Butyricimonas faecalis: one gene and its partner. The protein of the gene in region 2 interacts with the protein of the main gene of each other region in a pairwise test. Links are inferred from orthologs where the notes say so. Each region holds a gene or a part of one and is shown on either strand. Other genes may lie near its edges.

What was found.
Region 1: the proteins of ribD (region 2) and D8S85_RS11090 interact in binary tests that used the Escherichia coli proteins (3 or more experiments, as listed by UniProt). The link is inferred for Butyricimonas faecalis from one-to-one orthologs.

Annotation. Positions count from the first base shown.
Region 1 is NZ_CP032819.1:2,542,854-2,547,158, forward strand. What follows is about bases 495-3,324. They hold D8S85_RS11090 (acetyl-CoA carboxylase biotin carboxylase subunit), read right to left. Parts: upstream 2,737-3,324; coding sequence 1,252-2,736; downstream 495-1,251. Other genes in these bases: D8S85_RS11080 (DUF2284 domain-containing protein), read left to right, coding at 495-767; D8S85_RS11085 (acetyl-CoA carboxylase biotin carboxyl carrier protein subunit), read right to left, coding at 722-1,243; D8S85_RS11095 (acyl-CoA carboxylase subunit beta), read right to left, coding at 2,753-3,324. Outside these bases: nrdG (anaerobic ribonucleoside-triphosphate reductase activating protein), read left to right, coding at 1-142; more of D8S85_RS11080, read left to right, coding at 159-494; more of D8S85_RS11095, read right to left, coding at 3,325-4,294. UniProt on the Escherichia coli protein: This protein is a component of the acetyl coenzyme A carboxylase complex; first, biotin carboxylase catalyzes the carboxylation of the carrier protein and then the transcarboxylase transfers the carboxyl group to form malonyl-CoA.
Region 2 is NZ_CP032819.1:2,267,765-2,272,085, forward strand. Bases 986-3,831 are described here. They hold ribD (bifunctional diaminohydroxyphosphoribosylaminopyrimidine deaminase/5-amino-6-(5-phosphoribosylamino)uracil reductase RibD), read right to left. Parts: upstream 3,041-3,831; coding sequence 1,931-3,040; downstream 986-1,930. Other genes in these bases: D8S85_RS10000 (bifunctional 3,4-dihydroxy-2-butanone-4-phosphate synthase/GTP cyclohydrolase II), read right to left, coding at 986-1,148; D8S85_RS10005 (riboflavin synthase), read right to left, coding at 1,205-1,852; D8S85_RS10015 (DUF169 domain-containing protein), read right to left, coding at 3,398-3,831. Also shown: more of D8S85_RS10000, read right to left, coding at 1-985; more of D8S85_RS10015, read right to left, coding at 3,832-4,138. UniProt on the Escherichia coli protein: Converts 2,5-diamino-6-(ribosylamino)-4(3h)-pyrimidinone 5'-phosphate into 5-amino-6-(ribosylamino)-2,4(1h,3h)-pyrimidinedione 5'-phosphate.

The DNA.
Region 1 (4,305 bases), 270 kb from region 2 along the record:
CGGACGATTCGATCCGACCAAACGGAAAGAAGGACTCCTCTTTCGGGGAAGTTCCAACCAAAGATTGATAAACGTTCCCGCCTCGCTTCGTTCGGGAAAGGTTATCCTCTGGGAATACAATCCATATCCCCAATACGTTTGATGAAACCAGCCCAAAAATGTATACACTCACGCACCATATTGTCTCACTCCCGACTTCACAATACATTCAGGAGTTTCGTGATCCGGAAAAGTTCATTTCTTTCTGCCGGCAATGTGAACGCTATAATCGTTGTTGGGCCTGCCCGCCTTTTGAGTTTAACACGGACGAATATCTCTCCGGTTATCAACAAACGTACATCATCGGGACTAAAATAACATTCGATACGGCAACACGCGACTCCTGCACGACATTAGAAGAACACAAAACAATTTCCCTCCAAACCATAGAATCCGTCCGAAAGATCATCGATCCACGGCTATTGACTCTTGAACATGAATATTCCGGTAGCCGGGCCTTTTATGCAGGGACCTGCCATTTATGCCCCAAAAACACGTGTACCCGAATAAACGGGCATCCCTGTCTCCATCCTCAAGAAATACGCCCATCCCTTGAATCCGTCGGGTTTGACATCAGCAAAACAACCTCTGAACTCCTTCACATTGAATTACAATGGAGTAACGATGCCCATTTACCGGAATACCTTACCCTCGTAAGTGGCCTTTTCACGAAAGAGAGTGCCTACGCCCCGATTTCCACCAGGATCTCGTCTTTACTCACGGTTTGACCGGCAATCACACATACCCGGTGAACCCGTCCTTTTTGAGAAGCAACAATGACATTCTGCATTTTCATTGCCTCAAGCACAACTAGGGTGTCTCCCTTGTTAATCTCCTGTCCTACTTCTATCGACACGTCCAGAATTTTTCCCGGCATAGGAGATTTAATGGTTATATCGAAGATTTCACTCTGTCGGCCTGCCAATAATCTTTTCCGATTCAAAGAAAAGGGAGTTTCCACCGAAAAAGTATAAGCCACCCCATTAAGTAAAATCTCGTATTCATTCTGTCGGCGAGACACGATTTCCACCGGGTAGCGAATCCCCTTGTACAATAGGATCAAAAAACCATCTGCCTCCTCGACTAAGTCAATACGCATATTTTGCCGTTTCAGGCTAAACTCGTAATTATTCTTCACGGTGAACTCATACGCCGTGTTACTGCCACTAAGAGCTATATATTTCGTCACTTCTTTATTATCCATTCCGATCATTATAAATTTCTAATTCGTTTATTAAGCACCCAAGGATCTATACGGGTGTCAGGACCAACTTCCGGTGTATTCTCGTGAGTATACGTATATACCGCAAACAAAGCACCCAATAATTCCTCGTGAGGCTCTCTCCAAATGGGGGAACTCAACCGATTCTCTACAAACGAGGTATCGAAATCACCACTCCGATAAGTGTCGTTATGAAGAACTGCTTTACAAAAGGGAACCGTAGTCCGGATTCCCTTTACATGGAATCTCTCCAGCGCGGAAAGCATCCGCTCGATCGCTTGTTCTCGCGTCTCGCCGGTAACGATCAATTTAGCCACCATCGAATCGAAAAAAGGAGTAATTTCCGAACCGGGAGCAATTCCCGTTTCAATACGGATATGATTTCCCTGCGGCAAACGCAATCGTCGGATAATTCCCATACTGGGAGTAAACCCTGCCTGCACATCCTCCGCATTAATCCTACATTCGATAGCCCAACCTGTAAGTCGAATTTGAGACTGACGAAACGGTAGTTTACGCCCGGCAGCAATATTAAATTGCAACTCCACCAGATCAAGTCCCGTGATTTCCTCGGTAACAGGATGTTCCACCTGAATACGAGTATTCATCTCCATGAAATAAAAACGCTTTTGACTATCCAGCAAAAACTCCACGGTTCCCAAATTTTGATACCTTGCAGCTTTAGCCAAAGCAACAGCAGCCGTGGCCATCTTTTTCCGTAAACGATCATCGAGAGCCGGAGAGGGAGCCTCTTCCATTAACTTTTGATGTTTACGCTGAATGGAACACTCTCGTTCGCCCAAGTGAATCACATTTCCATGATTATCGGCAACAATCTGAAACTCGATATGCTTCGGACTTTCAAGATACTTTTCAATGAAAACAGAAGGATCATTAAAAGCCACTTGCGCCTCTGCCGTGGCTAACTTGTATAATTGCGACAATTCACTTTTCTTACGTACAATACGCATACCTCTTCCGCCTCCCCCGGAGACAGCCTTTATAATAACCGGATACCCCAGCTTGTCTGCCGTTTCCCGAGCATCATCAATATTCCGGACAGCTCCCTTGCTAGCTCCCAGCATCGGTACTCCACTACGTTCCGCAATCTCCTTTGCTGCCACTTTATCACTCATTAGACGAATCACTTCCGGCGAGGGACCGATAAAAATAATTCCATTCTCTCGACAACGTTCTGCCAATTCCGCATTCTCCGACAAATAGCCATACCCCGGATGTATCGACTCGATCTCATGCTCCCGGGCCAAATAAATCAAACAGTCAATATCCAAAAATTCAGACACTTTCCCATCCGTCTCCGGGAAATCAAGAACAAAATCTACAGACGATAAATACACGGCCTCCGGTTCCTTCCGGGTACGAATGGCGTATGTCACGATTCCCATACGTTTGGCCGTACGTGCAATCCGGATAGCAATCTCGCCCCGGTTAGCTATTAAAACTGATTTTATCATACTTTACATTTTACATTTAAAGAGGAATATTTCCATGCTTACGTCGTGGTAAGCTCACCGATTTTTTCTCCAGAGATTTCAATACCCGTATAATTTTCTGTCGGGTAACCGCCGGATCTATTACCTCATCAATAAATCCCTTCTCGTTAGCGATATAAGGATTAGCCACCTCATCCCTATACCGCACCAGCAAGTCTTTTTTCAAAGCTACAGGATCATCTGCCTCGGCAAGCTCCTTATGATAAAGAATCGCAATAGCCCCTTCCGGCCCCATGACGGCAATTTCGGCTGTCGGCCATGCAAAATTATAATCTCCACCAATCCCTTTGCTGTTCATCACGATATAAGCTCCTCCATAAGATTTACGCAGAACCACGGTAATCTTGGGAACCGTTGCCCGCGTGTAAGCATATAGGAGTTTGGCTCCATGCCGGATAATTCCAGCATGTTCCTGATCAGCCCCCGGTAGGAAACCGGGTACGTCCTCCAAAGTAACAATCGGAATATTAAAACTATCACAGAAATTAATAAAGCGAGCAGCTTTTACCGATGAATTCATATCCAGAGTACCCGCCATCACTTTAGGTTGATTCGCAATAATCCCGGTCACGAATCCTCCGAAGCGGGCTAAGCCGATAATGATATTGGGGGCATAACTCTCCGCAATCTCCAAAAACTTTCCCTTATCGGTAATCAACCGGATAACATCCCTCACATCATAAGGCTTATCCGGATCCTCAGGCACGATATCCCGTAAAATCTCTTCTACCCGGTCAACCGGGTCATCCGTCATCAGGAAAGGAGCATTCTCAATATTATTGGAAGGCAAGTAAGCCAACAACATCTTCACTCCCAACAACGTATTTTCATCATCATTAAAAACGAAATCCGCCACACCCGATTTTTCCGCATGTACAGAGGCACCACCAAGTTCTTCGGGAGAAATTGTTTCATTCAGCACCTGTTTTACCACGTTAGGACCAGTCACGAACATATAACTAGTTGCTGCCGTCATAAAAATAAAGTCGGTCAAAGCAGGCGAATAAACAGCACCCCCGGCAGCCGGCCCCATGATAACCGAAATCTGAGGGATCACTCTAGAAGAAAGTACATTTCGCCGGAATATTCCTGCATACCCCGCCAAACTAGCCACTCCTTCCTGAATCCGGGCTCCTCCCGAATCGATCAGTCCCACGACAGGAGACCCCGTTTTCAATGCCATATCCTGTACCTTCATAATTTTAGCCGCATGCACGGAACCCAATGAACCACCTTGCACGTTAAAATCCTGCGAATAAGCAAAAACCTGACGTCCATTCACGGTACCGAATCCGGCAATCACGCCATCCCCGTACGAACGTACGGCTTTACCAAAAGAAGTCGTAGCCGAAGGAGAATAAGCATCCACCTCTTCAAACGTTCCCTCATCGAAAAGAAATGCAATCCGTTCCCGAGCGGTAAGCTTTCCCCGATTATGCTGTTTATCCTCGTACTCCTTACCGTATTGTCGGGCTAAAGCATCTTGTCTTTCCAGAAATTTTTCAAACGATTTTCTCATACTAAATTAGT
Region 2 (4,321 bases):
TTCTCGTTACAAGTCATTTCAATCGGCTCTCGTCCCACGATTTCAATGCCGTATCCGGTCAAACCATTAATTTTTAACGGGTTATTGGTCATCAAAATCATTTTTTTCACACCCAGATCAGCCAGAATCTCTGCCCCGGTACCATACTCACGCAAGTCTGCCTTAAACCCAAGAGCAATATTCGCCTCCACGGTATCCATTCCCTCATCTTGCAAATGATAGGCCTTCAATTTATTAATCAAACCGATACCCCGACCTTCTTGACGCATGTACAATAATACGCCACGACCTCTTTCGCCAATTCTACGCATTGCCTCTGCCAACTGATCACCACAATCACAACGCAAAGAACCGAACACGTCACCCGTCAAACACTCTGAATGCACCCGACACAATACCGGCTCTCCATCCGTCACGTCCCCCTTCACCAAAGCGATATGATGTTCCCCATTGATTTTATTCACATACCCGTAAGCCTTAAAGTCACCATACTTCGTTGGCAGATCGGCCTCCGTCACCCGCTCTACCAAGATCTCGGTTTTTCTGCGATAAGTAATTAAATCCGAAACCGTTATCATTTTCATGTTATGCGCCTGGGCAAACTCTTTCAATTCCGGGGTACGCATCATTGTTCCGTCCTCCCGCATAATCTCACAACACAGACCACACTCTTTCAGTCCGGCAATCCGCATCAAGTCCACCGTGGCCTCCGTGTGTCCCATACGCTCCAGCACGCCACCTTTCTTTGCCTCCAATGGGAACATGTGTCCCGGACGACGAAAATCCTCCGGTTTCGCATCATCCTCTACCGCCTTCATTGCGGTTATGGAACGCTCCAATGCAGAAATACCCGTGGTCGTATCCACATGATCGATAGATACCGTGAATGCCGTACAATGGTTATCCGTGTTCTTGGCAACCATCTGTTCCAACCCTAACTTCGTGGTCAAGACCTTACTCATTGGCATGCAAATCAAACCTTTGGCATAAGAAGCCATAAAGTTCACGTTCTCCAATGTGGCAAACTCGGCGGCACAAATCAAATCCCCCTCGTTTTCCCGATCCGGATCATCCACGGCGATAATCATCTTTCCTGCTCTCAAATCTGCAACAGCCTCTTCTATCGTACTAAATTTAAACTCTCCCATATCTTAATACTTTTAATTTTATCCCCTTAAACTTTTAGTTTTTATCTTTTAACTTTCTAAAATCCATTCGCCAACAAAAAATCCAATGTCAACCCACCCTTTGACTCTGCCGGGGCTGCCGGACGCATTAATTTTTCCACGTATTTAGCAATCACATCATTTTCCAGGTTCACTACATCACCAATCTTTTTCTTCACTAATGTCGTTTCATCCTGCGTGTGAGGTATAATGGAAACCGTAAAACCCGTATCCGTCACGGCCACGACGGTTAGACTGATCCCATCGATCGTGATAGAACCTTTATCCACGATATAACGCAATAGCTCTGCCGGAGCTGAAATCATGATCCAAACGGCATTCTCGTCTTTCTCTCTCCCCACAATCTTTCCAACTCCATCAACATGCCCCGACACGATATGTCCACCCAAACGCCTGTTCAACGTCAACGCCCTCTCCAAATTCACCCGGTCCCCAACGTGCAGTTCTCCCAAATTGCTACGTGACATTGTCTCCGGCATCACATCCGCACAGAAACTCCCGTTAGCAAAAGAGGTCACCGTCAAGCAAACCCCGTTCGTGGCAATACTATCCCCCACGTGCAGATCCTCCAATACCTTCTTCGCTTGTACTTCCAGCACCACACTCCGGTTTCCCCGCTTGATTCCCCGTATGGTTCCTATTTCTTCGATTATACCTGTAAACATGCTAATTTCAGATTTACAATTTATGCTTTTAGATTTCCTCTCTCAATATTCCTTCTTTTAATCCAGAAATCCATTTACCTATTCGTTTTTAACTTTTAGTTTCAAAAGAACATCGTCACCCATGTTCAGTACATTTTTCAATTCGAGGTTTATGGCATCAGCCATTTTCTCCACTCCGAGACCTTCCACCGGCGTCTTGGCACTCATGCCACCCACAATCTTCGGAGCGATAAAAGCATACAATTCATCCACAAGCCTCTCTGCCAAAAATGTATAATTCAAACTACCCCCGCCTTCTAACAAAATAGAGTCAATTCCGGACTGTCCCAATAGCACCAACAAGTTCTTGACATCTACAAGTCCTTCCTTTTCTTCACAAAGCAACATCTCCACCCCCGTTTCCTGCAAGGCTTTTACTCTCTCTTCCGGAGCAAAACGAGTATAGGCCACAATCGTACGATACTCACCGGCAGTTTTCACAAGCTGGCTCTCCAACGACAAACGGGCATTACTATCTACCACCACTCGTATCGGTTGCCTGACACCACGTCCCTCGATCCGACAATTCAGCAAAGGATCGTCCGCCACGGCCGTTCCGATTCCAACTAATACGGCCATAAAACGATGTCTCAACTCATGCACGTAAGCTCGTGCTTCCGCTCCCGTGATCCATTTCGAATCACCTGTCCGAGTCGCGATCTTTCCATCCAGCGTCATTGCCGCTTTTAGTGCCACCCAAGGCAATTTTGTCGATATATATTTCAAAAATACCCGATTCTGCTCCCGCAAAGCCTCTTCCTCAATCCCGCAAACCACCTCGATTCCGGCCTCTCTCAACAAGGCTATCCCTTTACCCGCCACCAAGGGATTAGGATCTTCCATCCCGATTACCACACGGGCAATTCGATGCTCAATGATAGCCTCTGTACAAGGTGGGGTCTTTCCATAATGGCAACAAGGTTCCAACGTCACGTACATCGTGGCTCCCTCCGCAGGAACCGCGCAATTCTTGAAAGCATTCCTCTCCGCATGCCATTCACCGTATCTCTCATGCCATCCTTCCCCGATCACCTTTCCATTCTTCACAATCACGGCTCCCACCATCGGGTTCGGATTCGTGAATCCAACTCCTCGTTCGGCAAGTTCCATCGCCCGTCGCATGTATTCAATATCTTCCTGTCTCACCATATTCAAAACCTCCTTTAAACAAAAATCCCCGAATGCATAACATTCGGGGCATTAGATCTATATTGTATGAATATAATATCAATTACAACTAAATATCTCCTCTATCATCCGGACTTTAACCGTCGGTTTCAGAATTTCACTGAATCAATCCCTCGCAAGGGAGTCGCGGACTATAACCGCCGGTAGGGAGTTGCACCCTGCCCCGAAGAAACATTTTACAAACACAAAAGTAGAAATAATTCTAATGATAACAAACAAGTAAAGAATAATTCATGTTTTTTTCTGCAAACAAATCCCGTTCCGTTCATCGGAAGTTCCCTCCCGAGAAATATAACCGGCCTCCCCGTTTCACGTCCATCACATCCGTTTTTTCATCATCTTCCACGTGTTCGTGATCAGGAAACTCTCCTCCATCTGGTCAATCATCTCCATGAATTTCGAAATCGGTATGGCAAAAGACAATAGATTACTGTCCGTACATAATCTTGCCGAGGGATCGAACATCCCAAGTACCGCTCTTTTCGTTCCCTCTACTTGTTCCCGGTAAGGATAATAAACAATAGAGGTACATCCCGCCCCGAAAGGAGAGATCACCGCATCCGGTTTTGAACTATTAAAACCAGCTAACGTGAAAAGTCCCGAAATAACGTCTGCCGGAGCAAAAAAGAACACGGCCTCCGGTTCGTCCTGTTCCGTCAAGTGATCCCAACGCTTGAACACGAGACAATCACCTTTTCTCGGCAGTTCATGAATTGTCTTCAAAAAAGCATTTACCTGTTCCGATGTCCGTTTATAACGCTCGCAGTGAGGTTCATTTTCCCCGTGAGAAAGAAAATACTCGAATCCCTCTCTCATACCTTTACTAAATCCAAGGTAAAACTTTCCCCCGCCACACCCCACGGACTCCGGTAAAAAGCAAAGCGATTCACCTCTACGAACCCGCCCAAGCTGGGCTATGATACAAGTATGCCCCACCGCCTTTTTCATGATCATGGCATTATTATTTTCTTTTGAATAATAAAATGCAACAGGAAGCTCGGCATCATTGAAATATTTTTTCCAAAGAGAAATAAACTGATCTCGCTTAACTATATCCATACCCTTCTAATTTTAGTATCAAGCAAATATAAATTATTTTTTGGTTAAAAACAAATGAATCATCCACACGGGTGACCAACGAACGAGATTCCAGCACTAGTATTCGCCAATATAGACGAGATCCCCCAATAAAAACATTCCCCGGATCAGCAACACGGCCAACCCGGGGAATCATACCACAAA